2 linked regions of the Desulfovibrio desulfuricans genome follow. Each later gene encodes a partner of the first gene's protein in a complex. Links are inferred from orthologs where the notes say so. Each region holds a gene or a part of one and is shown on either strand. Other genes may lie near its edges.

Region 1 (15,363 bases):
GAGAAAAACGCGTCCAGCCACGGTTCGTCCACCCAGCCGGGCAGGCCGAGGCACAGGGTAAAGGCCGCGGGCCGCGCCCCGCAGGCCGCAAGATCGCTCACATTGACAGCCAGCGCCTTGTAGCCTGTTTCTTCAGGGGTAAAATACGAGCGGCGAAAATGCACGTCTTCCAGAAAAAGATCGCTGCTCACGGCAAGGGGCTTGCCGCCGCGCAGCACGGCGCAGTCATCGCCCCTGCCCAGCAGCAGGGAAGGCCCGGTTTGCGGAAAATGTCTGCCAAGACAGGCCAGAATGCCGTCTTCAGAAAGAGAGCCATGAGAAGCCGGGGATGCGTGGGGCGGAACCATATCAGCTCTCCAGAATCAGATATTCGCTCAGGATGACCTTGAGGCCGAAGCCGGGGAAATTCACCTGCACCTTGTCCGGCGGCAAATGACGCACGATCTTGCCGCGCCCGAAAATACGGTGACGGCAGTAACACAGTTCGCCATCGCCTGCGGCTTGTGGCCTTGAATTCCCCTGCGTGGGCACAGGAGCGGGTGCAGGATTCGTCAGAGGAGTGGCCTGCCTGCCCGCATCGTCTGGCGCAAGCTGGCAGTCGTCATAGGCATCGTGGCTCGGCGAGCGCTGCGGACGCGGCAAAAGCCCGCCAGAAAAGCCCTGCGCGCCGCTAGGCCCGCCAGCGGAAGGCATGGCGGTTTTACGCCCAAAACCTACGCCGCCCACGCTGCGGCGCGAAAGCACACCGCCAAACCCTTCAATCCATTCTTCAACCATGCCGGGTGCAAGCTCGCGCACAAAGGGGCTCTGGCTCACGTGCTGACTGCCGCGCTCCGCCCTGTTGTAGAGCGAGGCAGGGGCGTAGAGGTCAAGGCACTGGCGCGCGCGGGTGCAGGCCACGTACATGAGGCGGCGCTCTTCTTCAAAATCTTCTGGCCGGGCCAGTGCGTGGCGCGAAGGAAAGCGGTCTTCCACCAGATCAATGATCAGAACGGCGTTCCACTCCAGCCCCTTGGCCGAATGCACGGTGGAAAGGGTGATCTTGCCCTCGTTGCTGTCGGCGTCATCGTCTTCCGGCGCTTCAAGGGCAAGATCTGCCACAAAAAGATCCAGCTCGCTGTAGCCGGAGGCCATCTGGATGATTTCTTCCAACCCCTGCTGGCGGCGGGGCCAGTCTTCCGGGTAGAGGGCTTCGAGGCGGGGGCGGTAATGTTCAAGAACGGACGACAGCGTCCCCGATGGCGGCATGGGCCGGGCGCGCAGGTCGTCCACAAAGCGCATGTCTTCCAGAAAACCCGGATACTTGGCAAAGGCTTTTTCTGTGGATTTCTGGTCGCCGCTGCGGGCCACGGCATAGAGTTTTTCTACCGTCTTGGGGCCAATGCCGCTGTGCTGGGCCGCCACGCGGGCAAAGGCGGGCAGGTCGAGCGGGTTGAGCAGCAGGCGCGCGTAGGCGATAACATCCTTGACGTGGGCAGCCTCGGTATAGCGCAGCCCCCCGTATTTGCGAAAGGCAATGCCCGCCTGATTGAGGGCCATTTCCAGGTTATAGGAATGGAAGCCCGCGCGGAACAGCACCGCGATTTCGTGCGGCAGGTGGGTCGCCAGCAGTTCCTCAACCCGGCGCACCACCAGCTTGGCCTGACTCATGTCGCTGAGCGGCGTCACAAGGCGCACGGGGTCGCCGCCTTCCTTGCGCGTGAACAGGTTTTTGCGGAAGGATTCCGCAGCGTGGGAGAGCAGGTTGTTGGCCACATCCAGCACGGGCTTGGTGGATCGGTAGTTTTCTTCCAGCCGCACCACGCGCGCGCCGGGAAAAAGCGTGGGGAAGTCCAATATGTTGCGCACATTGGCACCGCGAAAAGCATAGATGGACTGGGCTTCGTCGCCCACAGCCATGACGTTGCCTGGGGGGCCGTCCAAGGGCCCTGCCAGCAGGCGCACAATGCGGGCCTGAACCAGGTTTGTATCCTGATACTCGTCAACGAGAATATGGCTGAACCTCTGCCGCAGCGAGGCGGCCGCCAGCGGATTTTCGCGCAGCAGGGCCTCAAGCTCGAACAGCAGATCATCGTAATCCAGCAGGCCCTTGTCGCGGCGGTAGGCATTGTAGGCATCGCCCAGCCGGGCCAGGCCATCGGCGTGGGGCAGCAGGTGAAAGGCCTCGCGTCGCAGCACTTCGTCCAGCGGCAGCTCCTTGTTGCGGGCCTTGCTCAGCAGCCCCACAATGCTCTGGGTTTTGGGAAACGACCTGTCGCCCTTGCCCAGCTTGAGCTGATCCTTGCAGTGCTTGACCGCCTCGTTGATGTCGGCGGAATCCATGACTGTAAAAGGTCTGTCGCCAAGCCAGTCGGGCTTCCAGCGCCGGAGCGCCCCAAAGCCAAAGGCGTGAAAGGTGCCGCCCTGCACGCCCGCAAGCCCCTGATTGAGCAACAGCCCCGCGCGGTGCAGCATTTCCTGCGCTGCCTTGCGGGTAAAGGTGAGCAGGAGCATGGCGTCAGGTTCGACGCCGTGCTCTGCCAGCCATGCCAGACGGTAGACGATGGTGCGGGTTTTGCCGCTGCCTGCGCCTGCCACAACCAGAACCGGGCCGTCGCCGCAGGTGGCTGCCTCGTACTGGGCTTCGTTAAGGGCTTGAGCGTAATCAATCATGTGCGCAGGGTAGCATAAGGCGGCAGCGCATACCAGAGCCGCGCAGGGGTGTTCCCCGCCCTTGACTTTGCCAGCGTCCGTCCCGAATATCGCGCAAAGAAAAGAAAAAGGACAAACATGCGCATTACGGAAAATGATTATATTGTGGGTGCCGGCGCAAGGCTGCCCCGCCGTCGCAGGCTGTTTCTGGCGCTCTTGCTGGGCATGATGGCCGCCTTTGGCCCGCTGTGTACCGATACCTATCTGCCAAGCCTGCCCGCCCTGGCGGCAGACCTTAATATCTCCACGGCAACAACCCAGTTGACCATCACGGCCTGTCTGCTGGGCATGGCCCTCGGTCAATTGTTTGTGGGGCCCATTTCAGATTCCACCGGGCGGCGCAAGCCGCTGTTCATGGCGCTGATCTTCTTTACGCTGGCTTCCATCTGTTGCGCAGCGGCCAAAACGGGCAACAGCTTTATTGCCCTGCGTTTTGCGCAGGGGCTTGGCGGGGCAGGGGGCATTGTGCTGGCCCGCGCCATGGCCTGCGACCTGTTTCGCGGGCCGGAGCTGACCAACTTCATGAGCCTGCTCATGGCGGTCAACGGCATTGCCCCCATTACCGGGCCGCTCTTGGGCGGCTGGCTGGCATCCCTGAGCGGCTGGCCCCTGATTTTTTATTTTCTGACGGGCTTTGGGGTGCTGCTGATCGTGCTGAGCGCCGTGGGCCTGCCCGAAACCCTGCCGGAAACCATGCGCCGCGAGGGGGGCTTGCGCGCCTCGTGGAAGGCCATGGGCGAGCTTTTGCGGCAAAAACCCTTCATGTGCTATGTGGGCGTGCAGGGTTTCACCATGGGCGGATTTTTCGGTTACGTGGCGGCCTCGCCCTTTGTGCTGCAGGGCATGTACGGCATCTCACCGCAGGGCTACAGCGTCATTTTTGGCTGCAACGCCTTGAGCGTCATGTTTGTTGCCCTTGCCACGGCCCGGCTGTCGCGCCGTTTTGGCGAAGCCCGTTTGCTGCAAATCGGCAACACGCTGCGCTGCGCGGCCTGCCTTGGCGTACTGGCCGTGACGGTGATAGCGCCAGCCTCGCCCTTGCCGCTGCTCGTGGGGCTGTTTTTCATGATCGCCCTCCAGGGCATGACGCTCCCCACCAGCTTTACCCTTGGCATCAGCGCGCAAAATGTGGGCGCGGGAACGGCCTCGGGCATTCTGGGCGTGGCGGTCTTTATTTTTGGCGCGTGCACCTCCCCTCTTGTGGGGCTGGCCGGGGGTGATACCGCCGTGCCGCTGGGTCTGGTGAGCGCCTGCACCGGGCTTGCCGCCTCAGTGCTTGGACAAGTTGGCAACAGCGAAATGCAAAAGCGCGCATTGCGGGAAAAGCAGGCCTGAGCCTGCTCGTTTCTAGCGGGGATCGGGCGGCATTGTTGCTGCAAATCAGCCCGCCGCATTGACGCGCTGTAGTCTGATGTTTACAACAAGTGGCGCTTGCGCTTTTTTTCGCCGCGCAGGGAGAACCGGATTCATGGATTGGGATGCCCATCTTTATGACCAGAGCCACGACTTTGTGGCAGCCTACGGTGAAAACCTGCTGGGGCTGCTGCCCGATGGTCTGGGCTTTGTTGTTGACGTAGGCTGCGGCACAGGCGCACTGACAGAAGCCTTGACCGCCAGAGCCGCCCGCGTGGTGGGCATTGACGCCTCGCCCGACATGATCGTGCAGGCCAGGATGCGTCTGCCGCGAGTGGAATTTCTGGTAATGGACGCCTGCGACATGCCGTGGAACGGCTGCGTGGACGCGCTGTTTTCCAACGCCGCGCTGCACTGGATAGAAGATCAGGAGCGCCTGACCTCCGTCATGGCGCGGGCGCTGCGCCCCGGCGGCCTGCTGGTGTGCGAATTTGGCGCGCAAGGCAATATCGGGCGTATCCGCGCTGCCTTTGGGGCGGCCTTTCAGGCCGTGCTGGCGGGGGAAGGCATTGGCCCGGCGCATCTGAACAGCGAGCGTTTTTATTTTCCCTCGGCGCAGGAATATGCGGCCCTGCTGAGCCGCCACGGGTTTTCCGTGCGGCTGGCGGAAGAATACGACAGGCCCACCCCTCTCAAAGGCGGGGAAGAAAGCCTTGCCCGCTGGATGGCCCAGTTTTTTGCCCAGGATCTGGATTGCGTGGCCCCAGAGGCTCAGGAAAAAGTTTTTGCCGCCGTGGCGGATGCCCTGCGCGCATCCATGTGGAATAACGGCGGTTGGATTGCTGATTATCGGCGGCTGCGGGTCGTGGCCGTAAAACACTAAGGGAGTCTCCATGCCCGAAGCTCAAGAACAATTTCAGAATGGCGTTGCCAAGGTTCTGGAAGCCGTAATGTTCGAGAACTGGCTGCGTTTTTATTTCATCTCTGAAAAACCCGAAGCCCCTGCCGCTGCGGACGGCCAGCCCGCCCTGTTCATCGCCGTGCCGGTCAAGGCCATGGAGCGCATCAGCGAGATGTTCCCCCGGCTGCTGCCCCTGGCAGAAGACATGAACGGTCAGGAAGTGACCTTTGAAACTTCCCGCCGCGCGGTCTGTAATTTTGTTCTGGCCCATGTGGACGGTCAGGTCATGCCCCGCGATACTGCGGCCATGATTTTTGAGAGCGCCACCTTCCAGGTGCAGATGCAGCTTTTCAACGCCTGGGTGCAGATGCACGAAGAACAGCTTGACCGCAACTTTGTGGATTTTGGCGGCTGGCAGAAACTCTTTGACGAATGGCGCAATACGCCCGCCGCGCGCGAACTGGCCGAAAAGCTTTCCCTTTCTTTGCAGGGTGCGGCTGTTGCGCCGGGCAAGGACACTGTGCAGTAGGCTGTGCAAGAAAATATTTTGTACAGTTTTGCGCCTTCCAGGCAGGGCGCAGGCACGAGGGGTTAAACATTTTTAACGCGCCTATTGCGAGGCTGTAAAAAATTACCAATAAAAAGCAGCAGGTTATATGATTATCCGTATGCTGCTTTTTGTGGCACGGCCATTGCAGCTTGGAAAGTACCTTCCTTTCTTTTGCTGACAGTCTCCTCCAACCAAAACGGCCTGCCTCCCCAAGCGGGCCGTTTTTTTATGTCAAATCACGGCAGGATCACATGCAAGACAAGTTTCTGGCTTCTGAATATCCCCAGTCTGCACCGGAGCAGGCAGGGTTTCACATTATCCCCGTTCCTCTGGAGCAGAGCGTTTCTTATGGCGGCGGCACGGTCAAAGGCCCTCAGGCCCTGCTTGCCGCCTCGCATCAGCTTGAAGCCTGGGAATGCGGATTCGCACCGGGCGAGTCAGGTTTTTTTACCGCTCAGGCCGTGGACTGCGCTGGCCCCATAACCGACACGCTTGACCGCATAGAGGCCGCTGTGGCCCATGCCATTGCCTGCGAGGCAGTGCCTGTGGTGTTGGGCGGCGAGCATACCGTGACGCTCGGGGCCTTGCGGGCACTTGCCCGGCAGGCTGAAAAAACGGGCGAACCCTTTGGCGTTGTGCAGTTTGACGCCCACGCCGACCTGCGGCCCCAGTATGAGGGCAGCCCCTTTTCACACGCCAGCGTCATGTACCGTGCCGTGGCCGACCTCGGCCTGCCGCTCACGCAGTTTGCCGTGCGCGATTTCTGCCGGGAAGAAGCCGAGATCCGCAAGAAGTTCAACGTCACCCATTACGACGCCTATTTCCTCGCCCGTGTGGGCCTGCCGGAGCTGCCCCTGCCAGAGGATTTCCCCAAAAATATTTACATCACCTTTGATGTGGACGGGCTTGATTCGTCCATCATGCCAGCAACAGGAACGCCCTCGCCCGGCGGCATCAACTGGCGCGAGGCCCAGTACATGCTGGAACGCTGCGTGGCGGGCCGCCGCGTGGTGGGGCTGGACGTGGTGGAACTGGCCCCCATTGAGGGCCTGCACCATGCGGACTTTACGGCTGCCAAGCTTACCCACCTCATCATGGGTCTGGCCCACGATGCCAACCAGAAGGAGGCTCAGTCATGAAGAACACCATAGTTACCTTCCGCGAGGCCAAAGGGCAGGAAAAGCTTGTCATGCTGACGGCTTATGACTACAGCACCGCGCGGGTCATGGATATGGCCGGGGTGGATGCCCTGCTTGTGGGCGATTCGCTGGGCATGGTGATGCTGGGCTATCCCGACACGCTTTCCGTCACGGTGGACGACATGGTGCGCCACTGCGCCGCCGTGGCGCGCGGTGCGCAAAAAGCCCTTGTGGTCTGCGACATGCCCTTTATGAGCTACCATGTTTCTGTGGAAGAAACCGTGCGCAACGCCGGGCGGCTCATGACAGAAGGCCGCGCTCAGGCGGTCAAGCTTGAAGGCGGCGCGGAATTTGCCGCAGAAGTGCGGGCGCTGACGCGGGCTTCCATCCCCGTCATGGGGCATCTTGGCCTCACGCCGCAATCGGTGAACGCTTTTGGCGGGTTCAAGGTGCAGGGCAAAAGCATGGCTGCAGCCCAGAAGCTGCTGGACGATGCCCGCGCCCTGCAAGAAGCCGGGGCTTTCGCCCTGGTGCTGGAATGCGTGCCCGCGCCCCTGGCCGAGCGCGTGACCCAGGCCCTGTCCATCCCGGTTATAGGCATTGGCGCAGGCGCTGGCTGCGATGGTCAGGTGCTGGTGTGGCAGGATATGACGGGTATGACCCTGAGCCACCTGCCGCGCTTCGTCAAACGTTTTGGCGAAGTGGGCGCAAGCCTGCGCTCAGCGGTGGAGGCCTATGCGCGTGAAGTGCGCGCAGGCGCGTTCCCCGGCGAGGATCACGGCTATCCCCTGCCGGAAGGCATGGAAAAGACGCTGAAAAAGTTGAAATAACGCTGCCGTGTCACAGAGATTTGAAAGCAAGACGCCCGCGATTGCGGGCGTCTTGCTTTTTCCGGCTGGCAGTCTCAACGCCGGTGAAAATCCACAGGAACGCGCACACGGGAGCCAGCCTTGTTGCTGAACAGCAAAAAGCCCTGCTCCAGACCGTGCAGATAAAGGCGGCGGGTGATGTCCACATCCTTGCGGCAATACGTGGCGATATCTTCCAGCTTTCCTTCCTTCCACCATTGCAGGGCTTGCAGGCCGTCGGCGCTCTTGGGTTCGCCCAGGGTGGCCTGCCCCAGATTGTCCAGTGGAAGGCGGTAGTTCAGGCGTTCGTACACGCGCTGCAAAAGATCAAGACTGGGCAGGGTGCGCAGATCAAATGGCGCAAAGGGCGAGAGCACGGCGTAGTCAAAGCGCAGGTTGTTGAAGCCCACCACAAGGTCGCTCCCGCGCAGGCGTTCGAACAATGCGGGCAGTTCCTTCTGCTGATAGGAGAAATAGTCGTCCGCCTTGCTGTCGTAGGCCACGGCAACACTCACGCCCATGCGGTCGGCCCGGTTCCAGCCGCCCACTTCGGCGGCGGAGCGCCGGGTTTCGACGTCAAAGACCACAAAATTTTTTGGCGGCGGCACGGGAATGTGCGTCAGCAGGCCTGCGGCGTCAAAGGTATTTGTCCCTTGAGCGTCCGGCGCGCTGCTGGCCTCCCTCTGAGGCGTGGGGGCGCTGCCGCTGGAGCCGGACTGCGCAACGCCGTTAGCGCCGAACAGGCTGTTCTGATTGTCCGGCGCGGAGTGCTTTTTGCTCATGGATTGTTCCTCCATTGCAGTGTGCGCGGCTTTGGGCTGGCTGCCTTCATTGATGAAATCCAGAGCCGAAACCGCAGGCCGGGGCGCTGCCGCCAGGGCAGAGGCTGCGTCCAACGATTCCATATCCAGCCTGTCAGGAGCGGGGCTGATGCGCAGGTCGCTGCACAGGGCATAGCCTTCCGTGCCGGGGGCCAGCATTTCGCGCAGCAGCTCCAGCGCGCCGATCTTGCTGATGGGTCTGTTGCCGGATCCGCACTTGGGCGAATGCACGCAGGAGGGGCAGCCGTCCTCGCAGGGGCAGGCGGCAACAGCCTTGAAGGTGGCTTCCAGCAGGCCCCGCGCATCGGGAAAGGCCTGACGGGTCAGACCCGCCCCACCCGGCAGACCGTCGTAAATAAATACGCCCGACAGTCCGGTTTGGGCATGCAGCGGGGTGGAAATGCCGCCAAAGTCGTTGCGGTCGGCCATGATGAGCAGGGGCAGCAGGCCAATGGCAGCATGCTCAAGGGCGTGGATAGAGCCCATGTAGTGCAGAAAGCGTTCTTCCAGCGAGGCCCGGATGCTGTCTGGTATGACATACCACAGACCCTCGGTTTCAAAAACCTGCGGCGGCGCGGCAAGCGGCGTGATGGTGAGCAGGCGGTTGCCCGATGTGGAGCGCTTTTCATACCCGGTCACAGTGTCGGTAATGCGCAGGCGGCCACGGCAGACCAGCACGCGGCCCAGTGATGTGCGCTCAATTTCTTCAAGAATGTCCGTGCTTTTTTGCCCGCGTGTGCGCGTAAACCACGAGACCTTGGCAGCCTTGGCCACAATGCGGGCGCGGGCCGGGTCCATCTCTTCAATCACATAGCTGCGGCCCCGGTGCAGGTAAACAGCGCCGGGGTGCGTCTCCTGCCATGCGCGAAAGCCATCCACAGAGCCGATGATCTGGCCGTCCTGATCTTCAATGCTGAAGGTCTGGCCTGTGCCGCGCAAATCCACATGCCGCTGGGGTCGCTTGCGGGCGGCCAGCAGTTGGGTGCCGTCCGCCGATTGCAGCAATAGGCCCTTGGCGTTGAGCGCGCGGGCGGCGGCGCGGGCAGCAGGGCTTGCCAGCATGGCTTCACCGGGGGTGAGGGGCATTTCTGCCGCCGCGCACTCCAGATGGCGGGTCAAAATGACCTCGTTGTCCGGGTTGACCACGGCTTTTTCCGCAGGGCGGCTGAAAAAGTCTTCGGGATTACGAGCAAAATACTGATCCAGCGCATCCTCGCCCGCCACCACGATAACGGCGGATTCCTGCTGCGCGCGGCCCACGCGCCCGCCGCGTTGCAGGGTGGACATGACCGTGCCGGGGTAGCCCACTAGAATGCACACGTCCAGCCCGCCAATGTCTATGCCCAGTTCCAGCGCGCTGGTGCTGACCACGGCCAGCAACTCGCCCGAGGCCATGCGGGCCTCGATGCCGCGTCTTTCCTCTGGCAGAAAGCCCGCGCGATAGGCGGAAATTCGCTCGGAAAATACGCCAGATTGCCCGGCCCACAGGCTGATAAGTTCTGTCATGCGCCGCGAGCGGCAGTAGACTATGGTGCGCAGGTTGCGGGCCAGCGCCGCCTTGAGCAGGTCAATAGCCGCAGTAGCGGGGCTTTGTTCCGGATTAAGAAAAACAAAGTGCCTTGGCCCCTGCGGCGCGCCGGACTGGTCAATAACCACTGGCGCATCCGCTGTGCGGGTGGCAGAAGCAGAGGAAGGAACCGGAGACGGGGAATCTGTAGCAAGGATAGGCGCGGCGGCAGGCGCATCCGTGCCGGTCAGCGCTGCCGCCAGTTCGCCGGGATTGCCCACAGTGGCCGTGCACAGCACATAGACGGGCCGCGCGCCGTAGCGTCCGGCGATGCGGTTGAGCCGCCGGAACACCTGGGCCATGTGCGCCCCAAACACGCCCCGGTAGGTATGGGCCTCGTCCACAACCACATGGCTCAGGCCCGCCAGAAATTCCGCCCATTGCTCGTGGTGAGGCAGAATGCCGAGATGCAGCATCTCGGGATTGCTGATAAGCACCGTGGGCGGATTGCGCCGGATTTTGCGCCGAAAATGGTCGGTGGTGTCGCCATCATACAGGGCGGCAGTGGGGCGGGCCTCCTTGGGCCAGCCCTCCACCAGAGCGTTGAACGCGCCAAGCTGATCCTGCGCCAGAGCCTTGAGCGGGAAGAGATACAGGGCGCGGGCGTCACGGTCGCGCAGGTAGCGGTCGAGCACGGGCAGGTTGTAGATAAGGCTTTTGCCGCTGGCCGTGGGCGTGGCTGCAACAATGGAATGCCCGGCGCGGATGTGGTCTGTGGCAAGGGCCTGATGGCTGTAAAGCCCGTTGATGCCGCGCTGCTCCAGGGCACGGCTGATGGCAGCGGGCCAGGGCAGGCGTGTGGGCGCGTAGCATGGCTCCACCGGCGGAAAGAGCTTGTGGCACGTGACCTGCGCACCCAGCTTTTCTGACGCCAGCAGTGCCACGATATATTCTCCCACAGACACCGTGCAGTGACCTATTCCGCAGTGCCGGGCTTGAGGCTGCGCAGCACGCGGGCGGGAGCGCCAGCGGCAAGGCAGAAGGGCGGCACATCTCGCGTGACCACGCTGCCAGCGCCGATGATGGCCCCCTCGCCAATGGTTACGCCCTTGAGGATAAGGCAGTTCATGCCAATCCACACGTAGTCGCCAATGGTTACCGGGCGGTCGCCTTCCATGCCGGGTTCTGTGGCGCGGGCTTCCGGCGGCCAGTGGGCGTGAAAGTCGGAATCCACCATAATACAGTTGGGCCCAACCATGACCTGACGCTCAAGGCGTATGACCGTGGAGCGGGCGGTGATGGATGTGCCGCTCAACTGGCAGCCGGGGCCGATTTCAATGCTGGCTCCTGGGCCAAAGGTGCGCAGACGCACGGGATGGGCCAGAGCCGCAGCAGTGGCCCGCCGCCAGGAAGAAATAAGGCTTGCGCCAGCACCGATGCTCATGCGGCTGCCTGGCCAGCGCAGCAGGCCCACAGGCCCGTGGGCTGACACGCCAGCACCCACCTGCACGCCCAGCGCAAGGGCCTTGAGCCGCAGGCGCAGGGTGCCCCAGAACGCGCCGTTGACGCGCATGATCTGCAAACACAGGTAGCTTATGACGTTGGAAGGGGTGAGGCCCCGTTCCAGAACTTTTTTCAGAATACTCATGGCTTGTCCGTTGTTGACGTGTGCCGGAAAGGGCGTGGAGGCAAGCGACCCTCCCGCTGCAAGGCATCATGCCAGAGTCGGGCCATATGGTCGAGTGGAGCGGAGGAGCCTGTCCCGCGAGGAGCAGCGCGTGGCGCGCTCACCGCAGATTGCCGAGGGTCTCTTTTCTTGACGCCAGGGGCAATGAATGGTAAATTGAAAATGAATGTTATTTTTAAATTATACAGTTTTTTAAAGGTTCTCCCGGAGGCGCAATGGATTCAGTTATTCCTCTCACGTCCCTCAAGGTGGGCGAGATGGCTCGTATTGTCAGCATCAATGCACGGGGCGAACTTGCGCGGCGCATCCGAGACATGGGGCTGGGGTCTGGCATGCCTGTTTCTGTGGTGGGCTATGCCCCCCTGCGCGACCCTCTGGCCTTGCGTTGCGCGGAAGTAACCATTGCCCTGCGCCGCAGGGAGGCCGGGGCCATCATGGTGCAGCCCGCCGCCGCGACAAACAATTAGCGCACGTTCTTCAGGTTTGTCCGATGTGTGTTCAGACGCTCTGCTTTTTAGCGGGGCGTTTTTTCATGCTGCAAAGGCAGGCCAGCCACCTGCGATCAGGAGTCTCTGCGTGTACAGAGCGGCGGTGCCAGTTCGGCAACAGTGGCTGAATCCAGTGTGTTGGGGTCGTGATCTTTCACAAACTGCGTGGCAAAATCCACAAATGTGGCGGCAGCGTCCGAGAGTTTGCGGGCAGCAGGCAGGTACATCTGCATTTCCCGGTACAGTACTGGGTCGTGCAGGAGGGTAGCCACAAGACCATAGCCCCGTGCCAGCATCAGCGAAAACCGTCCAGCCAGTGCAACGCCGCAACCTGCTGCGGCCAGAGCAAAGGCTGTTGGCATCTGGTTGACCACATGGCCAATGGTAAACGGCGGCTGCGTACCCACGTCCGCGGCGATATAGCCCACTGATTCCCTGCCCACCGCAACCACGGGAACCTTTTTAACCTCGCTCCAGGTGCTGTGCCTCCCTGCCAGCGGGTGATCCGGGCGTGAGAGCATGCTCACAGGGGTGGTAAAAAAATGGCGGGCGATAATGTCTGTCTCAGGCAGGCGGGCCGGGCCAAAACCGACTTCTGCATCCCCTTGCTGTATACTTGATTGTACCAGCGCCATGGGCTGATCCACCAGCTCGACACGTATGGCGGGTTGGGCCCTCTTGAAGTGCGCGAGCAGCAGCGGCAACAGTGTGCAGGCTATGAGCGGCGCGCCAACAACGCGCACTCTGCCCGCGCGCAGACTGCTAAGATCTGCGGCGTATTTCTCCATAAGCAAGAATTCGTGAAAGGCCTTTTGGGCCAGCGTGTACATCTCCCGTCCATCGGGGGACAGTGAGACGAAGCGCGACGTACGGTCAAAAAGTGGCACGCCAACCTGCGCCTCAAGATCCTTGATGAGGTTGCTTACGGCACTTTGGGTTATGTGCAAGGAAGCCCCTGCAGCAGTGAAGCTGCGAAGGTTTGCAACCGTCAGAAATGCCTCAATTTGCCGCAGCGTCAATTGCATGAGTTTTCCCTTTCATTTAGCTGTTTCAATAACTTTATCTTATTAATCGACAAATAAAAACAATTTTACCCATCTGGATTTACGCAGCATAGTCGTGACAATAAAAATTCCATATGGGCAATACCGGTAGCCTGCAATGGGAACGAATTGACTGATAACGGCGTAATATGATTACAGCAAATGCGCATTGGCTGCTCATAGAGAAACCGCCAAAGGGAGAGCATATGAGTGAAGGCGTTATTTCCCCTGCAAATGCAGTAAAGGATGTGGGCGAAGAACCGACAAAAAAGCGGTTCATCGTTGTATTCTGTCTGTTTATCGGGATATTCATAGCATACCTTGACCGCGTTAACGTTTCGGTCTTGGCCGCCAACGATCCTTTTCTTATTGAAATGGGCATCAAAGGCGCACCCGTTCAGATTGGCATGATGATGTCCGTATTTCTTGCGGCCTATGGCGTTGCAAACGTGCTGCTGGCCCCCATAGGCGACTATTTGGGGCCGCGCAAATCCATGATGCTCTGTATCGGCCTTTGGACGGCCTCCCTGTTCCTGGGCGGCATTGCCTCCACATTTGCGATCATCATCGTCAGCCGCATTATGCTGGGCGTTGGCGAAGGCATGTATTACCCGCTACAGAGTGTTTTTGTAAAAAATTGGTTTCCCCGGCAGGAACGCGGGCGGGCCAACGCCGCCTGGGTTGTGGGGCAATCTGTCGCTCCGGCTCTGGCTATGCCGTTTTTTGCTTATCTTATTGGTAACTACGGCTGGAGAGCCAATTTCCATTTTTGCCTTGCTGTGGGTTTGATCCCTCTGTACCTGCTGTGGCGGCATACGGCGGATACCCCGAGGCAGCATAAAAGCATCAACAAGGCAGAACTGGCTCACATTGAAGAGGGGCAGGAAGTTTCGGCGACCAATGAAGTTGCGTTGCCGCTGGGGCAGCGTCTCAAGGGATTCATCGGCAATTACCGGTACTGGCTTTTGGTGTTTTGGTACTTGTGCCTCCAATGCATGTACTGGGGCCTGATAACCTGGTTGCCGAGCTACCTCAAATCAGCCAGAGGGTTCAGCTGGAGCGAAATGGGCTGGATGGCGTCCTTGCCCTTTGTGCTTTCCATTATCTTTAAGGTGTCCTGCGGATTTTTGACGGACAAGATAGGCAGAAGCGCGCCAATTCTGATGGCAGCCATGTTTTTTGCCGGTTGCTGCGTTTATCTGGGTGCGGTCACTGAGCAAAAATATCTCTCCGCCATATTGCTGTCTCTGGCTGTGGCATTCTGCACCATGGGAACGCCGGTGGCCTGGACGTTGCTGCAAGGGCTGATTCCCGGCCCGTCCATGTCTACAGCGTCAGGCATAATGAACGGCCTTGCCAACGGGCTTGCATCGCTTGCGCCCGCCATGATCGGATTTTTCATAAACACTACCGGCCAGTACAGCGGCGGCCTGCTCTGCCTTGTATTCACAGGAGCGGCGGCAACCATCGCTGCGGGCGTTCTTGCAGTCAAACGCTATTAGCGGCGCTGCTCACAGGAGAATAATGATGAAGATTACGAGTATTGATATTATTGATGTGGCCAATGACTTCAGTTCCGCTACCAGCAAGTGGCGTCCGGTTGTTGTTCGGGTAAATACGGATGAAGGCATCAGCGGTTTTGGCGAAGTGGGCCTTGCATACGGCGTGGGCGCTTCTGGCGGATTTGGCATGGCCAAGGATCTGGCCCAGATTCTCATTGGCATGGACCCCATGTGCAACGAAGCAATATGGGAAAAGATGTTGCGCAAGACATTTTGGGGACAGGGCGGCGGCGGTATTTTTTCCGCTGCCATGAGCGGCCTTGACCTTGCCATGTGGGACATCAAGGGTAAGGCTCTCGGCGTCCCAGTGTATCAGCTACTTGGCGGCAAAACGCGCAGCAAGATACGAGCTTATGCCAGCCAGTTGCAGTTCGGCTGGGGTTCCGGCAAGGACAAGGCCATGCTTGTTGATCCCCAGGCCTATGCGGAAACCGCGCTTATCGCTCAGGAAGAAGGATACGATGCCCTTAAGGTGGACGTTCTCGCCATGGACGGGCAGGGCAACTGGAACCAGCAGGATCTTTCAGGCGTACTGCCCGACAGGGTGCTGCGCCGGGGCTATGACCGCCTTGCAGCCATGCGCAAGGCGGTTGGGCCGGATATGGATATCATTGTTGAAATGCATTCTTTTACGTCCACCATTGCAGCCATTCAGTTTGGCCGCATGATCACCGAGCTGGGCGTCCTGTATTACGAAGAACCCGTCATGCCTCTGAACCCCAAGCAGATGAAGAAGGTTGCGGACAATGTGCCGATTCCCATCGCTGCCGGTG
Region 2 (15,233 bases), on another replicon or contig:
ATAAAACTGGGCGGTATTGCGGTGGGTACGCTCGGCTTTGCGTGTTTTCCCGCCTTTACGGCCCTGTTTGAAGCCATAGCCTACCGCGAGCGCCCAAGCGCCCGGGAATTGCAGTGCATTGGCATGGTAAGCATTGGGCTTGTGTGCCTGACGCCCTCGTTTTCGCTGGCTGATACTGCAACCCACGGCCTGCTTTGGGGCATTGTTTCCGCTGCGGTCTACGGACTGGTGGCCATAGCAAACCGGCACTTTGCCGGGGGCATGTCTGGCATGCAGACCTGCTGGTGGCAAAATACAGTAATAATCATCTGCCTTCTGCCCTTTGCTGCAGCGGATGTGCCGGGCATCGCCGCTCTGGACTGGCTGTGGATAATCTGCCTGGGCCTTTTATGCACCGCCCTCGCCTACAGCCTTTACGTAAGCAGCCTCACAGCCCTCAAGGCCCGACAGGCAGCGGTTATCATCACGCTTGAACCTGTTTACGCCATAATTGCTGCGTGGCTGCTCTTTAACGATGCTCCCGGTCTGGGCATTTTTGCAGGCGGCGCACTCATACTTGGCGCTGTGTTCAGACTCAGCAGGCGATGATATAAGCGGCTTTTGGGCTGCAATTAATTTTTTTTAATTCGATAATCACATAAACGCTTACTACACAACTGCCATTTCCACAAAATATTATTACAAATGATATAAAGTTTATATTGGATTTGACGATTTTTTTGACTATTAATAATAAAAAAAATTTAGTCAGATGTGCTGCGTTAACGGAATGCTATTTTTTTTAACATACGTTATCATCACATCATAATCACCCTTGCATCACGAGCTCACTGGAGGATACCATGCCACGCCTGTCATTCAAGAGCGTAAATACTGTTATAGCCGCACTGATAAGCGTCATTCTGCTTATCGGCGTTTCCATTTTTGTTGTTTACGTTGGCAAATCTTCATACCACATTGTCAACAATACATCTGTTGGCGGCATGAAGATCATAAACAACGGCCTCATTGCCAACGTCAATGACATGATTGACGCCAACATGAGCATGATCAAGGTTCCGGCGCAGAGCGGTCAGGCGAAAAAAGCCATCGAAGGTAACAGCGCCGAAATGGACACCCTTATCAAAGCCCTTATCAAAGAATACAAGGGAATCAATTCCATCTTTGTTCTAAATTCGCAGGGCGTTGCTGTTTCCGGCGCATCCTCCAATGGAGAAAATTTTATTGGCAATAACTACAGTGAAAGAGGCTATTTCAAAACTGCCATGCAGGGCAAGGATGCCATTGACCCCAACATCGTTATTGCAAAAACCACAAAAAAAGAAATATTTGCCATCGCTACTCCAGTTTTTGGCGACACAGGCAAGCCCATTGGCGCAGTATGCGTGACCATGAACTGGCTTGAATATATTAAAAGCCATGTTTTTAACATAACAGTTGCAGACCATGGTTATGCATTTATTATTGATGCCAATGGTCGCGTTATTGCCCACCCCAAGGCTGAGACTCACATGAGCGATGTCAGCAAGCTGGAATTTGTAGTCAAGGCGCTTAAAATCAAGAACGGCTCTTTTGATTACGGATTTCAGGGTAAGGACAAGGTAATTGTTTTTCAAACCATTGAAAGAACAGGCTGGCTTGTCTGCACCTCCGCATTTACAGACGATCTTGCAAAAGACGCCGTTGAGCAACGCAACATTCTTATTCTCGTTGCTATCGGCATTTTTGTTGTATTGCTGGGCAGCATCATATTTATGGTTCGCCGGATCATTACCGCCCCGCTGAAGAACATCATGGACTACAGCGCGCAGATTGCGCACGGCGATTTCAAGGCCACGCTCGCGGGCAATTATAGTTTTGAACTGGCTGAACTTGCAGGTAATTTTAAAGAAACAACCGCTGTGCTCAAAAACCGCCTGGGTTTTGCTGACGGCGTATTGCAGGGCATCACCTTCCCCACCCTGGTTGCAGATACAGATGTGCGCATCACCTATGTGAATGATGCCATGGTCAAGCTTGTGGGCAAAAGCGGCAAGCCCGACGACTATAAGGGCATGGGAGCGGCTGAATTTTTCTACGGGGATGCCAACAAGCGTACCATCTGCCATAAATGTCTGAGCGAGGGAGTGAACGCACATGGCATTGAAGCAGCAATGACCTTTGCAGACGGCCAGCACAAAAATCTGCGCATTGATGCCTCGCTGATCCGCGATCTGGACGGCAACATTGTTGGTGCAGTAACACTTGTGTTCGACCTGACGGAAATCAAAAAGCAGCAGGCCACCATCGAGCAGCAGCGTGATGCCGTTGCCCAGGTGGCGCAGAACGCCAATGCCATTGCCGACAGGCTTTCCACCGCGACCGAGGAGCTTTCCACCCAGGTGGAACAGGCCAGCCGTGGCGCGGATCAGCAAACACAGCGTGTTTCTGAAACCGCCACCGCAATGGAGCAGATGAATGCCTCGGTGCTTGAGGTGGCGCGCAATGCGGGCGGCGCCTCAGACACTACCATCAATGCCAAACGCAAGGCGGAACATGGCGCAGAAGTGGTCAACAAGGTAGTGCAGGGCATCAACCAGTTGCACACGCAGGCTTTGGGCCTCAAGACCGGAATGGCCTCGTTGGGCGATCAGGCCCAGAGTATCGGCCAGATCATGACCGTGATTTCAGACATTGCAGACCAGACCAACCTGCTGGCCCTCAACGCCGCCATCGAAGCGGCGCGCGCGGGCGAAGCCGGACGCGGATTTGCCGTTGTGGCCGACGAGGTGCGCAAACTGGCGGAAAAGACCATGCAGGCAACCCGCGAGGTTGGTTCCGCCATTCAGGGCATACAGAGCGGCACCACGCAGAACATTGATCAGGTCAACCAGACTGTAGACACCATTGAGCAGACCACCGAGCTTGCCGGAACCTCCGGCGAGGCGCTCTCAGAAATTGTGGTGCTGGTGGATCAGGCTGCGGATCAGGCGCATTCCATTGCCGCCGCCGCAGAAGAACAGTCGGCCACCAGCGACGAGATCAACCGCGCTGTGGAACAGATCAACACCATCAGCGTAGAGACGTCCTCCGCCATGTCGCAATCTGCCAACGCAGTGACGGAACTGGCAAAGCAGGCGCAGGAACTCAAAAAGCTCATTGCGCAGATGGTTTCATAGCTGACGCGGGCACAGGAGCAGGAGTAAGCGCCTACCCTGCCCCGCAACAAACTCAAAGCCCCTGAACGGCAAACCGTTCAGGGGCTTTTTCACACCCTGCCCCATCTACGCAAGCGCGGCAACAATAAAACAGATCAGACCCGCCTTCGTTCAATACAGCACCTAATGTGTTGTCACTGAACGAAAACGGGCCTGCTTTAAAACACCTTGCTTTGGTCTGTACAAAAGATATTCAAACCTGAAATCTCATCCAGACAAAACAGCCTGCAAAACAATACTAAATATCCTTGATCACGTCCTGCATGCTATAAAGCTTGCCGGGCTTCTGCCCTGCCATCCAGCCAGCGGCGCGGATAGCGCCGCGTGCAAAATTCTCGCGAGAGTGGGCCTGATGGGTCACTTCAATACGCTCACCGGGGCCCATGAAATACACGGTATGCACGCCCACCACATCGCCGCCACGTATGGCCTGAATGCCGATCTGCTCCTTGGGGCGGGCGCCGATGATGCCGTCACGGCTGGAGCAGCGCACATCGTTGAGCTTCCAGTCGCGGGCCTCGGCAAGGCATTCGCCAAGGGTCAGGGCCGTGCCGCTGGGGCTGTCCTTTTTGCGGTTGTGGTGCAGTTCCACCATTTCAATATCATAATCCTCGCCCAGGGCCTTGGTGAGCTGGGGCAGGATGTTGAGCAGCACATTCACGCCGATGCTCATGTTCGAGGCCCAGAAAATCGGGGCCTTGGCAGCAAGGGCGCGCAGTTCGTCTTTTTGCTCATCGGTAAAGCCCGTGGTGCCGATTACAAGGGCATTGCCGGTCTGCGCAACGGCCTTGGCCGATTGCAGACTCACCGCAGGAGCGGTGAAGTCAATGACCACAGCCCCCGGAAGTTTGGGCAACAGGGCTGCCAGACTGTCGGAAACAGGGCAGGCAGCACCCGTAAGAGCGGCTATGCGCTCCGGGCTGTCCACCAGCCCTGCAAGGGTGAACTGCGGGTCGGCTTCCACAAGCCCGCTGATGGTTTTGCCCATACGCCCGCTGGCCCCGACCACAATAATAGAAGTGCTCATAGCTTCTCCGTTTCCGTTATTCCGGCTCAATGCCGGATTCACGCAACAGGTTTCTGAATTCCGTTTCATCCAGCACGGTTACGCCAAGGGAGCGCGCCTTGTCCAGCTTGCTGCCCGCCTTTTCGCCCGCCACCAGATAATCCAGCTTCTTGCTGACAGCACCAAGGGGAACAGCCCCGGCGGCCTCGGCCCACTTTTGCGCCGTGCCGCGCGGCACGCTGATGGTGCCCGTAAAAAGAATGGTTTTGCCAGCCAGGGGCCCTTCGGCAAGGGTTTGCGCACCCTGAGCCGAATCCGCGCCCTTGGGCCACGGGCCGTTCTCCTTGAGCCGCGCAAGCTGCTCGCGGTTGGCAGGGCTGTCAAAGAAGTTGCGTATGGACGAAGCCACTTCCGGCCCCACATCGGGCAGGGCCAGCAGGCTATCCACTGTGGCGTTTTCCAGTTCATCCAGATCGGCAAAGCGCGCCGCAAGGGTACGGGCCGTCTGCTCGCCCACGTGGCGGATACCAAGGGCGCTGATAAGCCTTTGCAGGGTCGCGGTGTGGCGGGCGTTTTCCAGCGAATCCACAAACTTTTGCGCCAGCACCTCGCCCATGCGTTCAAAGCCCAGCAGCTCCTGCACGGTGAGGCTGAACAGATCGGCTGGCGACTGTACGCGCCCGCTGGTCACAAGCTGCTCGATCCACTTTTGCCCCACGCCCTGAATATCAAGCCCGGCCTTGGAAACAAAGTGGGTTATGGAGCGCAGCCGGATGGCGGGGCAAGCCAGATTCTCGCACCGCCAGGCAGCCTCGCCTTCTTCGCGGTACACGGGCTGCCCACAGGCCGGGCACGTGTGGGGGAACTCGTAGGGTTCAGCGCCCGCGGGCCTTTTATCCAGCACCGGGCCGACCACTTCGGGGATAACATCGCCCGCGCGTTGCACAATAACGGTATCGCCCACGCGCACGTCGCGCGCGCGGATTTCATCCTCATTATGCAGGGTTGCGCGCGAAACCATGACCCCGCCCACAGCCACCGGCGCAAGCATGGCCACTGGCGTAAGCGCCCCTGTGCGCCCCACCTGAATTTCTATGCCCTCAAGCTGGGTTTGCGCCTGCATGGCCGGGAACTTGAAGGCCACGGCAAAACGCGGCGCGCGCGCCGTAAAACCAAGTGCCTCCTGGGCTTCAAGGTCGTTCTGTTTTGCCACGGCGCCGTCAATTTCCATGGCAAATTCCGGCCTGTTTTCGCGCACCCAGTTCACATAGTTTTCTACATCCTGAGGGCTCGCGCAGAGCTTGCCGTTTGGCGGCGTAAGAAAACCGTATTCCTTCAGCCGGGCCATCAGCTCCGAATGCAGGCGGCACGGCTGCGCCGGAGCCCACTGCGCATCACCCAGACTATAAGCCAGAAAGCGCAGGGGGCGCGATTCCGTAACCGAAATATCATGCTGGCGCAGGGTTCCTGCTGCCGCATTGCGCGGATTGGCAAAGGTCTTTTGCCCCAGGGATTCCTGCCGCTCGTTGAGGGCGTCAAAATCCTTTTTATACATCACCACTTCGCCGCGCACTTCAAGCCGCGCGGGAAACGGCCCATCGCCCCTGAGGCGCAAGGGCACGGTGCGGATGGTGCGCACGGCCTCTGTAACGACTTCGCCCACCTCGCCATCGCCGCGCGTCAGGGCCTCCTGCAACACGCCGTTTGCATAGATGATTTCCAGCGCAAGGCCGTCCAGTTTGGGATCACACCAGAAGGCCTGCGGCAGAGGGCCGTTGAGTTCCGTATCCCATGCGCGGCGCATGCGCTCCACAAAATCGCGCCATTCTTCGACAGAAAAGACGTTGTCCAGACCGTACATCTGGCGGCTGTGGGCTTTTTTGGCAAGGCCGTCCAGCAGCTTGCCGCCCACGCGCAGGGTGGGCGAATGGGCAGAGCGCAGCTCGGGCCAGCGGTCTTCCAGCGCGGCCAGCTCATGAAACAGCGCGTCAAACTGGTCGTCCGAAATTTCCGGCGCATCCTGAGTGTGATACAGATAATTGTGGCGCTCCAGCTCTGCGGCCAGCCAGCGGGCGCGGTTGCGCTCCTCGCTGCTGGGACCGCCAGCGGGGCCAGTGGTAAAGAGGCTGTTCTGCTCCTGCCTGCCATTGCGTGAATTCTGCGACATGAAAAAACCTTTCTGATGGTCAGCCGCCGTGCCCTTGTTTGGCTTACGGGCTTTGCGGCGGCACTGCTCACAGGGGCAAGCGCCCCCGTCTATTCGGGCATGGCGATAAGCCTGGCCCGCAAAATGCGGATGCGGTCACGCAGCTCTGCGGCCTGTTCAAATTCCAGATCACGAGCCGCCTGACGCATCTCCTTTTCAAGCTTGGCAACAAGAATGGCAACATCCTCGGCAGTCAGCGGCACTGCGTCTGGCTCGCGCTGTTTACCCTTGCCCTTGCCGCGCCCGCGTCCGCCGCCATCTTCCACATACAGGCTATCAAGTGGCGATTCAAGCGATTTGCGGGTGCTGGTGGGCGTGATGCCATGCTCTTCATTGTAGGCCGCCTGCTTGGCGCGGCGGCGCTCGGTTTCGCCCATGGCGGCGCGCATGGAATCGGTGATCTTGTCCGCGTACAGAATGACCTTGCCCTGCGCGTTGCGCGCGGCGCGGCCAAATGTCTGGATAAGCGAACCCGTGGAGCGCAAAAAGCCCTCCTTGTCCGCATCCAGAATGCACACAAGCGACACTTCGGGGATGTCCAGCCCCTCGCGCAGCAGGTTGATGCCCACCAGCACGTCAAATTCCCCAAGCCGCAGCGCGCGGATGATCTGCATGCGCTCAAGCGTATCAATGTCCGAATGCAGGTAACGCGCCCGCACGCCCATGTTGCAGCAGTATTCGGTGAGGTCTTCCGCCATGCGCTTGGTAAGTGTGGTGACAAGCACCCTCTCGCCCAGCGTCACCTTGCCCCGGCATTCGCCCAGCAGGTTTTCCATCTGGCCCTTGGTGGGGCGCACCTCCACCACCGGATCCACAAGGCCCGTGGGACGGATGATCTGCTCCGCCACAATGCCCTGCGCCTGATCCAGCTCGTACTTGCCGGGCGTGGCCGACACGTACACCACCTGATTGAGCAGGTTGGTGAACTCGTTGAACTGGAGGGGGCGGTTATCCAGAGCCGAGGGCAGGCGGAAACCGTAGTCCACAAGGGTCTGCTTGCGCGAGCGGTCGCCCTTGTACATGCCGCCCACCTGCGGAATGGTGATGTGCGATTCGTCCACAAAAAGCAGAAAATCTTCGGGAAAATAGTTGAGCAGACAGGACGGCGGCTCGCCCGGCTTGCGGCCGTCGAGGTGGCGGGTGTAGTTTTCAATGCCGTTGCAGTAGCCGAGCTCTTCAATCATTTCGAGGTCAAGCTGGGTGCGCTGCTCAATGCGCTGGGCCTCCACAAGCTGCCCGTGCTCCTTGAAATAGGTGAGCCGCACCGCCAGTTCATCGCGTATGTCGCTGGCAGCCCGCTTGAGGTTGTCCTGCGCGGAAACAAAGTGGCTGGCAGGGTACAGCACGGTTTTGCTTACCTCGGCCAGCACCTCGCCCGTGAGGGGGTCAATCTCGCGCATGAGGTCGATGTCGTCGCCAAAAAATTCCAGCCGCAGCGCCCGCTCGTGATGGTAGGCGGGAATGATTTCAAGGGCATCGCCGCGCACGCGGAAGGTGCCGCGGTGGAAGTCATAATCGTTGCGCTCGTAGTGCACTTCCACCAGCCGGGTGATGAGCTTGTCCATGGGGAAGTGCTGGCCCACCTCAACGGGAATGACCATCTTGGCGTAATATTCCGGCGAGCCAAGGCCGTAGATGCACGAAACCGAAGCCACAATGACCACATCGCGCCGGGTCAGCAGGGCGTGGGTGGCGGCGTGGCGCAGCTTGTCTATGTTGTCGTTGATGGACGAATCTTTTTCAATATAGGTGTCCGAGGCCGGAACATAGGCCTCCGGCTGGTAGTAGTCGTAATAGCTGACAAAATATTCCACGGCATTGCGCGGAAACAGCCCCCGGAACTCGCCGTAAAGCTGGGCTGCCAGCGTTTTGTTGGGGGCCAGAACCAGCGTCGGGCGGTTGCAGCGGGCAATGACGTTGGCCATGGTAAAGGTTTTGCCGGAGCCGGTAACGCCCAGCAAAACCTGGGAGGGAACCCCGGCCTGAAGATTGTCCACCAGGGCGTCAATGGCCGTGGGCTGGTCGCCCGTGGGGGTGTATGCCGTTTCAAGGCTGAATGGGATGACCGGATTATCTTCCATAATATTATGTTTTGGAGTAAGAGGACAGGATTACATCAATAACGAACGGGAATTGCCATGGAAAAAATCTTCGTACCTTCTCAGATAGATCTGCCCATCGACCGGGTTTTCATTGTGGCCGCAACCCTCAGCACCTTCAAGGGCTGCCGCCATCTGGACGTGCAGATTTTCCGCCCCGGCGCTACTGATGCCGAAGTGGAAGCCATCAAGGGTCTTGGCCTTGTGGCCCCGGCTGACCCTTCCGTTCCGGCAGAAGTGCTGCAAGGCGCTACGGAAGAAGCCGCCCTGCGCTGCGTGCTTGAATCCTTCACTGCAGAAGAAAGCCACGCGCTGGTGGAATACCTTGAAAAGCGCTATGCCGACCAGATTGAAAAAATCACGGTCTGTCCGCTTGATCTGCCCGTGCCCATGGGCGTTGCGCCGCTGGCAGGCATTGGCGAAGGCAAGACCACGGGCTTCATCCGCTTTGACGCGGTGCGCGACTATCCGCTGCCCTTCCCGGCCTATGGTTTTTACGATCTGGCCGCCCAAAAGCCGTCCGGGGAATAACTGTACACAACTCCCCAGGGCAGCCACGGAAACGGCAGACCGCTTCCAGCCATTTCAGGCGTTGCGCAACTTTGCGCAGCGCCTGTTTGCGTTTGTGAGGCAAGGGCGCGCTCAAGTTCGGCCTGAAAAACCGCGCGCGGCAGCATCACGCCGCCCATGCGCATGATGTGCGGCGTTTCCTGCTGGCAGTCAAGCAGGGTTGCTCCGCGCTGGCGCAGCAGGGCCACAAGCCCTGCCAGTGCGGCGCGCGAGGCTTCGGGCTGGGTGTGAAACATGGATTCGCCAAAAAAGGCCCGCCCAAGCGCCACGCCGTACAGACCGCCCACCAGTTCGCCATCGCGCCAGGCCTCAATGGAATGGGCATAGCCAAGGGCGTGCAGGTCTTCGTAGGCGCGCATCATGTCGTCAATAATCCAGGTGCCGCCCTCCTTGTCCCTTGGTGCAGCGCAGGCGCGGATAACCCGCCCGAAAGCGGCGTTGTGAGTCAGCTCAAAAGGATGCAGGCGCAGCTTGCGGGCGCTGCGCGCAGGCAGACGAAAGCCCTCAAGGGGCATGACGCAACGGGGATCCGGCGACCACCAGAGAATGGGCATTCCTTTGGAATACCAGGGAAAAATCCCACGGCTGTAGGCAGCAACCAGACGTTCTGGACGCAGATCGCCGCCCAGACACAGCAAGCCGTCTTCACGGGCTGATTCCGGCGGCGGAAATTGAGAGGCCAGTGCTGTAAATGCCCCGATCATAGCGTCCTTTGCCGACAGAGTACCATTTGAATATTTGGGGGATGGGGCGGATGCCCTTGAAAACAGCGTCAACGCAAACGGGCCGGGACTGCCGCATTCGGCAACAGCCCCGGCCCGCCTTTGTGCATATAATCAGGCGTCTACAGGCACCGGCTTACGGCTTTTTGCCGCGCTGCCCTCATGTTCAAGGGCCAGTTCTTCGCCCTTGACTGTCAGCTTTGCGCTGCCGCCCTTTTTGAGCGAACCAAAGAGCAGTTCGTGCGCCAGACGGTCTTCCAGCTCCGTGCGCAGCAGACGGCGCAGAGGCCGCGCCCCCATGGAGGGATCAAAGCCCTTGCGGGCCAGCCACTTGCGGGCGGTCTCCGTGAGTGTAAGCGTTACACCGCGCTGCTCAAGGCTGGTGCGGATTTCGCCCACAAACTTGTCCACAATGCGCAACATCATGGGTTCTGTGAGGCTGCCAAAGGGAACAAGCGCGTCCAGCCGGTTGCGGAATTCAGGGCTGAAGGTGTTTTCCACAGCCTTGAGGCCCTTGTGCGCCGCATCCTGCGGGGCCGTGCCGCCAAAGCCCATGGCGGGCCGCGACATTTCAAAGGCCCCGGCATTGGAGGTCATGATAAGGATAACGTGCGAAAAGTCCGTCTTGCGCCCGGTGTTGTCCGTCAGCGTGGCGTAATCCATCACCTGGAGCAGCACGTTGAAGATATCCGGGTGGGCCTTTTCCACTTCGTCCAGCAGCACCACGGAATACGGGGCCTTGCGCACGGCCTCGGTCATGAGCCCGCCCTGATCAAAGCCCACGTAGCCTGGAGGCGCGCCGATGAGCCGCGAAACAGAGTGCTTTTCCATGTATTCGCTCATGTCGTAGCGCAGAAATTCCACGCCCATGAGCTTGGCAAGACTGCGGGCCACTTCCGTTTTGCCCACGCCCGTTGGCCCGTAGAACAGGAAGGCGCCTGCGGGGCGCTGCTCCTGCCCAAGCCCGGCGCGGGCGCGCAAGATGGCGCGCACGGTCAGCTCAATGGCTTTTTCCTGCCCGAACACAAGACTCTTGAGGTCTTTTTCAAGCGTTGCCAGCTTGTTGCGTTCCTTGCCGGAGACAGTGCGCACGGGTATGCCCGCCATGCGGGCCACAATGCGCTCCACATCGGCCACACTGACCAGCGGGGCATCCTTGCCGCTCTTTTGGGCAGGCTTTCCGGCAGGCGTTACGCCACGGCCCAGGCGCACGGCTGCGCCAGTTTCGTCCAGCACGTCAATGGCCTTGTCGGGCAGCAGGCGGTCGCGCACATGGCGCGCGGTAAGATCCACCATGGCCTTGAGGGCCGCAGGGCTGTAGCGCACGTGGTGGTACTGCGCATAGCGCGGCTCAAGCCCTTCAAGAATGCCAAGGCATTCTTCCGTGGTCGGCTCGGTAAGGTCAATGCGCTGAAACCGGCGGGCCAGCGCGCGGTCTTTTTCAAAATGGTTGCGGTATTCCTCGTAGGTGGTGGAACCAATGCAGCGGATTTCGCCATTGGCGAGCACGGGCTTGAGCAGGTTGGACGCATCAAGCGAGCCGCCAGAGGTGGAACCAGCCCCCACGATGGTGTGGATCTCGTCAATAAACAGGATGCAGTCGGGCTGCTCCTTTAGCTTTTGCACCACGGCCTTGAGGCGGCCTTCAAAGTCGCCCCGGTAGCGGGTGCCCGCGAGCAGAAGGCCCATATCAAGGGCATAGAGCTTTGTTTTGGCAAACATTTCAGGCACGTTGCCTTCCACAATGCGCAGGGCAAGGCCCTCGGCCAGGGCTGTTTTGCCAACGCCGGGGTCGCCCACAAAGAGGGGGTTGTTCTTGCGGCGGCGGCACAGAACCTCAACCGCGCGGTCAAGTTCCGCTGTGCGGCCCACGAGGGGGTCAATCTTGCCTTCCTTGGCACGGGCCGTAAGTTCGACGGTATACTGGGCCAGCGGATCGGCCTTGGCTTCGCCGTCCCCGGCTTCGGCCCCGGCTTCCACGCCGCGCGAGCCGGAACCTTCATCAAGCCCGTGCGAAATAAAGGTCAGCACGTCCAGCCGTTCAACGCCCTGTTTGCGCAGATAGAAGTGGGCGTAGCTTTCTTCCTCATCCATGATGGAAATGAGCAGGTCGCCAAGCTCCACAGCGTCGCGCCCGGAGGAGCGGATATGCTCCAGCGCGCGTTCAAGCACGCGCTGCACGCTGTCCGTCTGCGAGACTTCGTGCTTTTCCGCCAGGGAAACGGGTTCCAGTTCCTTGTTGAAAAATTCCTCAAGCTGCTCGCGCAGCACGGGCACGCTTGCCCCGCTGCCCTCAAGAATGATGCGCCCCTTCATGCTGTTCGTCAGCGCAAAGAGCACATGCTCCACAGTCAACAGATCATGCCGTCGCCGGTGGGCTCCCATGAGGGCGTCCCGAATGACCAACTGAACATTTTTACTCAACATAGGCTTATCTCAATGGATTTTTTCCATGGTGCATTTAAGGGGATACCCTGCCGCCCGCGCCGTGTTGTGCACACGCCGAACCTTGGCCTCGGCTATTTCAAGGGTGTATATGCCGCACTGGCCTACCCCGCGCTGGTGTACCGCCAGCATGATAGCCGTGGCTTCTTCGGCGGTTTTGTGGAAAATGCCGCACAGTACCGACACCACAAACTCCATGCTTGTATAGTCGTCATTGTGCAGGAGTACCCGGTAGCGATCCGGTTCCTTGAGTTTTTTTTCCACGATTACGCGGCTGTCGCCGCTGGTTTGATTGTCGGGGATAAAAGACATGCATGGCTCCCAAGACGTTTCAGCTCTGCCGCGAAGAATCCGTGTTGACATCGGCCTTGTCGGTCAGGCCCAGCACTGTGCGCCAGTGCGCCCTCTGCGCTTCGTCAAACACAAAGGAAAGCTGTTTCGGCTTGTTGTTTTGCCGCAACCATTCCTGATGCAGCTCATGATAACTTTTGATGCTTATTTCGGCATTGTCAAGGTTCAGACGCTTCTCGACCCTTGCAATATCCTGCGCCCGGCCTTCCAGTTCAACCACCTGGGCAAAGGGCAGCGCGTCCAGCTCCACTTCCACGGTGTCCATGCGCCATGGCTCGCGAACTTTTTCGTACCGGGCCGCCACCGTATAGCCCAGCCCTTCCAGAATACCACGCAAGGCAGCGCCATCGGCAACTTCCGTTTCGCGCTCCTCGCGCACCTTGAAGCCGCCGTCTTCTGTGGCGGGCAGCTTGAGCGTGATCAGGTGGCGCGTTTTGTCCTGCCATTCCTGACTGCGCAAACGCAGCAGCTTGCCGCCAGTGACCAGCGTTCCCTGGGCAGTGTCAAACACCCAGTTGCACTCAAAATGCGCGCCAAGGCAGTGCGCCCCGCTGTCCACAAGCGCCTGCCGCAGGCTTTGCAGATTCACATGCAGATATTTGCGTTCAATCTCAAGGCCCATAACCGCCGCCTTTACTTGCGATGAAACAGTTTTTGCTGCAAGGCGGCTATGGTGCTAATGCCGCCTTGCTCCACAGCCGGGTGGACAATGGGATCAAAGCCCAGCCGCCGCGCCTGCGTGAGGCGCAAATCCTGCGCGGATACGGGCCGCACCTGCCCGTTGAGATCAACCTCGCCCCACAGCACGCTCTTTTCCGGCAGCGGAACATCATAATACGACGAAAGCACCGCAGCCACCAGCGCCAGATCAAGCCCCGGCTCGCTCAGCTTCATGCCGCCGCCCACCTTGGCGTAAATATCCACCTGACCAAAGTTGAGCTTGAGCCTTTTTTCCAGCACAGCCAGCAGCAAATGCAGGCGGGCCACGTCAAAACCAAGGGCGGCGCGGCGCGGGATACTCAAAAATGTGCGGGAAACAAGGGCCTGCACCTCCACTGCCAGCGGGCGCTGCCCGTCTACGGCCATGACCACGGCAGTGCCGGATAGCGAAGGATCGCGCTGACCTAGAAAAAACGTGGAAGGATCGTCCACAATCTGCATGCCCGAGGCTTCCATGCGAAAAACCAACAGTTCCTCATTGGGGCCAAAGCGGTTTTTGAACACGCGCAACAGACGGAACATCTGGCGGCGGTCGCCCTCAAGCGAAATAACGGTGTCCACCATGTGTTCCAGCAGGCGGGGGCCAGCCAGCACACCGTCCTTGGTCACGTGCCCCACCAGAACCAGGGTGCAAGACAGGCGGCGGCAAGCCTCGAGCAATGTTGTTGCCACGGCCCGCACCTGGCTGACGTTGCCCGGCAGGCCATCGGCCTCTAGGCTTGTGAGGGTCTGCACCGAATCCACAACCAGCAGGGCTGGCGGCGCGGTATTGGCAGCTTCGAGCACGTCCTCCACGCGGGAGGTGGCAATGGCCATGAGGTTATGATCCAGCATGCCGAGGCGCTCGGCCCGGCCCTTGATCTGCGGCAGGGATTCCTCCCCGCTGGCATAGAGCACGCGCCTGCCCTGCGCTGCCACTAGCCCCGCCACCTGGAGCAGCAGGGTTGATTTGCCGATGCCCGGCTCGCCGCCCACCAGTATTGCCGCACCGGGCACAAGGCCCTTGCCCAGAACGCGGTCAAGGGCTTTCAGGCCGCTGCCGTAGGGCGCGTGTCCGGCATCTTCCACATCCCGCAAGGCAATGGGGCGGCTGGAGGAATCCGTAGCAGCGCGGGGTCTGTTGCCGCCGGGGGCGGATTTGGGCTGCACAGCCGCCTGAAGCGTATTCCACTCATGGCAGTTGGGGCATTGCCCACGCCACTGCATGGTTTGTGAGCCACAAGAAGAGCATATATAAATTTCACGTGTTTTCGACATGAATAAAGCCTACGGAAAAAGTACACAGGGCGCAAGGCGTGGGCGCTTGGGCCATGCCGCCTCCCCTCTGCCGATCCGCCCTGCAACGCTTGCGCGATGAAGGAAACTCAGGCGGGATTGAAACAGCAGCGCCCGCTGTTGAACGGATCCCGGTACGGGCAGCCGTGTCAACAACGGGCGATGGTATACAGCCGTAAAATCGCGGCCTGTGGCGTCAACCGGAGCAGGTGGGTATTTTCAGCCACATCCAGCTCTGGAGTAAGGATAGTTGCAAACTTGGCAGTTGCTCCAGGTTAGCCCTTGGAACCACGCTTGGAAGCCTTGAGGGGGTTGACCTTCTTGGCGGAGACGGTCTCCACCTGAATGCGGTGCTGGTTTGCGGCCATCAGGGCATCCACATCCAGCCCCAGTGCGGCAAGCCTTTGAGGCACATCCTTGCGCACGCCGCTATAGCGGTTGCGGTCGGCAATGGGGCGTCCCACAAACTGGGCGGTGGTCAGATACAGGCCCCTGCTGTCGATGGCGAGCACAGCCTCCGTTCCATTTTCCTGAACGGTCTGGATCATCATTTCCTGCGTTGTTCCAAAACGGTTATACATGTTACCTGTTCTCCTGTGTGCCTTTGCGGCGGTAAACAGTGCGGCCCTATTGAGGGCAACA

The links.
Region 2: the proteins of NE637_RS05615 (region 1) and uvrB are in contact, whole or in part, in a crystal structure (PDB 7EGT), measured with the Thermus thermophilus proteins. The link is inferred for Desulfovibrio desulfuricans from one-to-one orthologs. Residues at the interface, in WP_096412145.1 of Thermus thermophilus: His654, Arg656, Phe657, Gln666, Asp668, Glu669, Lys680, Arg681, Leu682, Ser683, Lys685, Tyr686, Ala687; in WP_096411307.1 of Thermus thermophilus: Glu23, Leu25, Arg26, Asp27, Gly28, Glu29, Arg30, Phe31, Arg55, Glu326, Asp327, Phe328, Glu379, Ser382, Gln383, His398, Gly400, Arg401.

What each region holds. Positions count from the first base shown.
Region 1 is NZ_JANFYZ010000003.1:289,184-304,546, reverse strand. Bases 1-3,010 are described here. They hold NE637_RS05615 (ATP-dependent helicase), read right to left. Parts: upstream 2,653-3,010; coding sequence 349-2,652; downstream 1-348. Other genes in these bases: NE637_RS05610 (multidrug effflux MFS transporter), read left to right, coding at 2,770-3,010; thiL (thiamine-phosphate kinase), read right to left, coding at 1-347. Also shown: more of NE637_RS05610, read left to right, coding at 3,011-4,026; NE637_RS05605 (class I SAM-dependent methyltransferase), read left to right, coding at 4,160-4,927; NE637_RS05600 (hypothetical protein), read left to right, coding at 4,938-5,474; speB (agmatinase), read left to right, coding at 5,747-6,634; panB (3-methyl-2-oxobutanoate hydroxymethyltransferase), read left to right, coding at 6,631-7,464; NE637_RS05585 (DEAD/DEAH box helicase), read right to left, coding at 7,539-10,754; NE637_RS05580 (acyltransferase), read right to left, coding at 10,787-11,458; NE637_RS05575 (FeoA family protein), read left to right, coding at 11,713-11,964; NE637_RS05570 (LysR family transcriptional regulator), read right to left, coding at 12,060-13,010; NE637_RS05565 (MFS transporter), read left to right, coding at 13,235-14,530; NE637_RS05560 (mandelate racemase/muconate lactonizing enzyme family protein), read left to right, coding at 14,553-15,363. UniProt on the Escherichia coli protein: A helicase with DNA-dependent ATPase activity. Unwinds DNA duplexes with 3'-5' polarity. Translocates on single-stranded DNA with 3'-5' polarity. Initiates unwinding more efficiently from a nicked substrate than double-stranded DNA.
Region 2 is NZ_JANFYZ010000001.1:603,450-618,682, forward strand. Bases 5,976-8,855 are described here. They hold uvrB (excinuclease ABC subunit UvrB), read right to left. Parts: upstream 8,491-8,855; coding sequence 6,460-8,490; downstream 5,976-6,459. Other genes in these bases: ligA (NAD-dependent DNA ligase LigA), read right to left, coding at 5,976-6,370; NE637_RS02540 (hypothetical protein), read left to right, coding at 8,548-8,855. Outside these bases: NE637_RS02515 (DMT family transporter), read left to right, coding at 1-588; NE637_RS02520 (methyl-accepting chemotaxis protein), read left to right, coding at 843-3,158; dapB (4-hydroxy-tetrahydrodipicolinate reductase), read right to left, coding at 3,436-4,224; more of ligA, read right to left, coding at 4,241-5,975; more of NE637_RS02540, read left to right, coding at 8,856-9,039; aat (leucyl/phenylalanyl-tRNA--protein transferase), read right to left, coding at 9,003-9,782; ATP-dependent Clp protease ATP-binding subunit ClpA, read right to left, coding at 9,915-12,227; ATP-dependent Clp protease adapter ClpS, read right to left, coding at 12,237-12,557; NE637_RS02560 (class IV adenylate cyclase), read right to left, coding at 12,577-13,218; DNA repair protein RadA, read right to left, coding at 13,230-14,573; NE637_RS02570 (hypothetical protein), read right to left, coding at 14,867-15,172. UniProt on the Escherichia coli protein: The UvrABC repair system catalyzes the recognition and processing of DNA lesions. A damage recognition complex composed of 2 UvrA and 2 UvrB subunits scans DNA for abnormalities.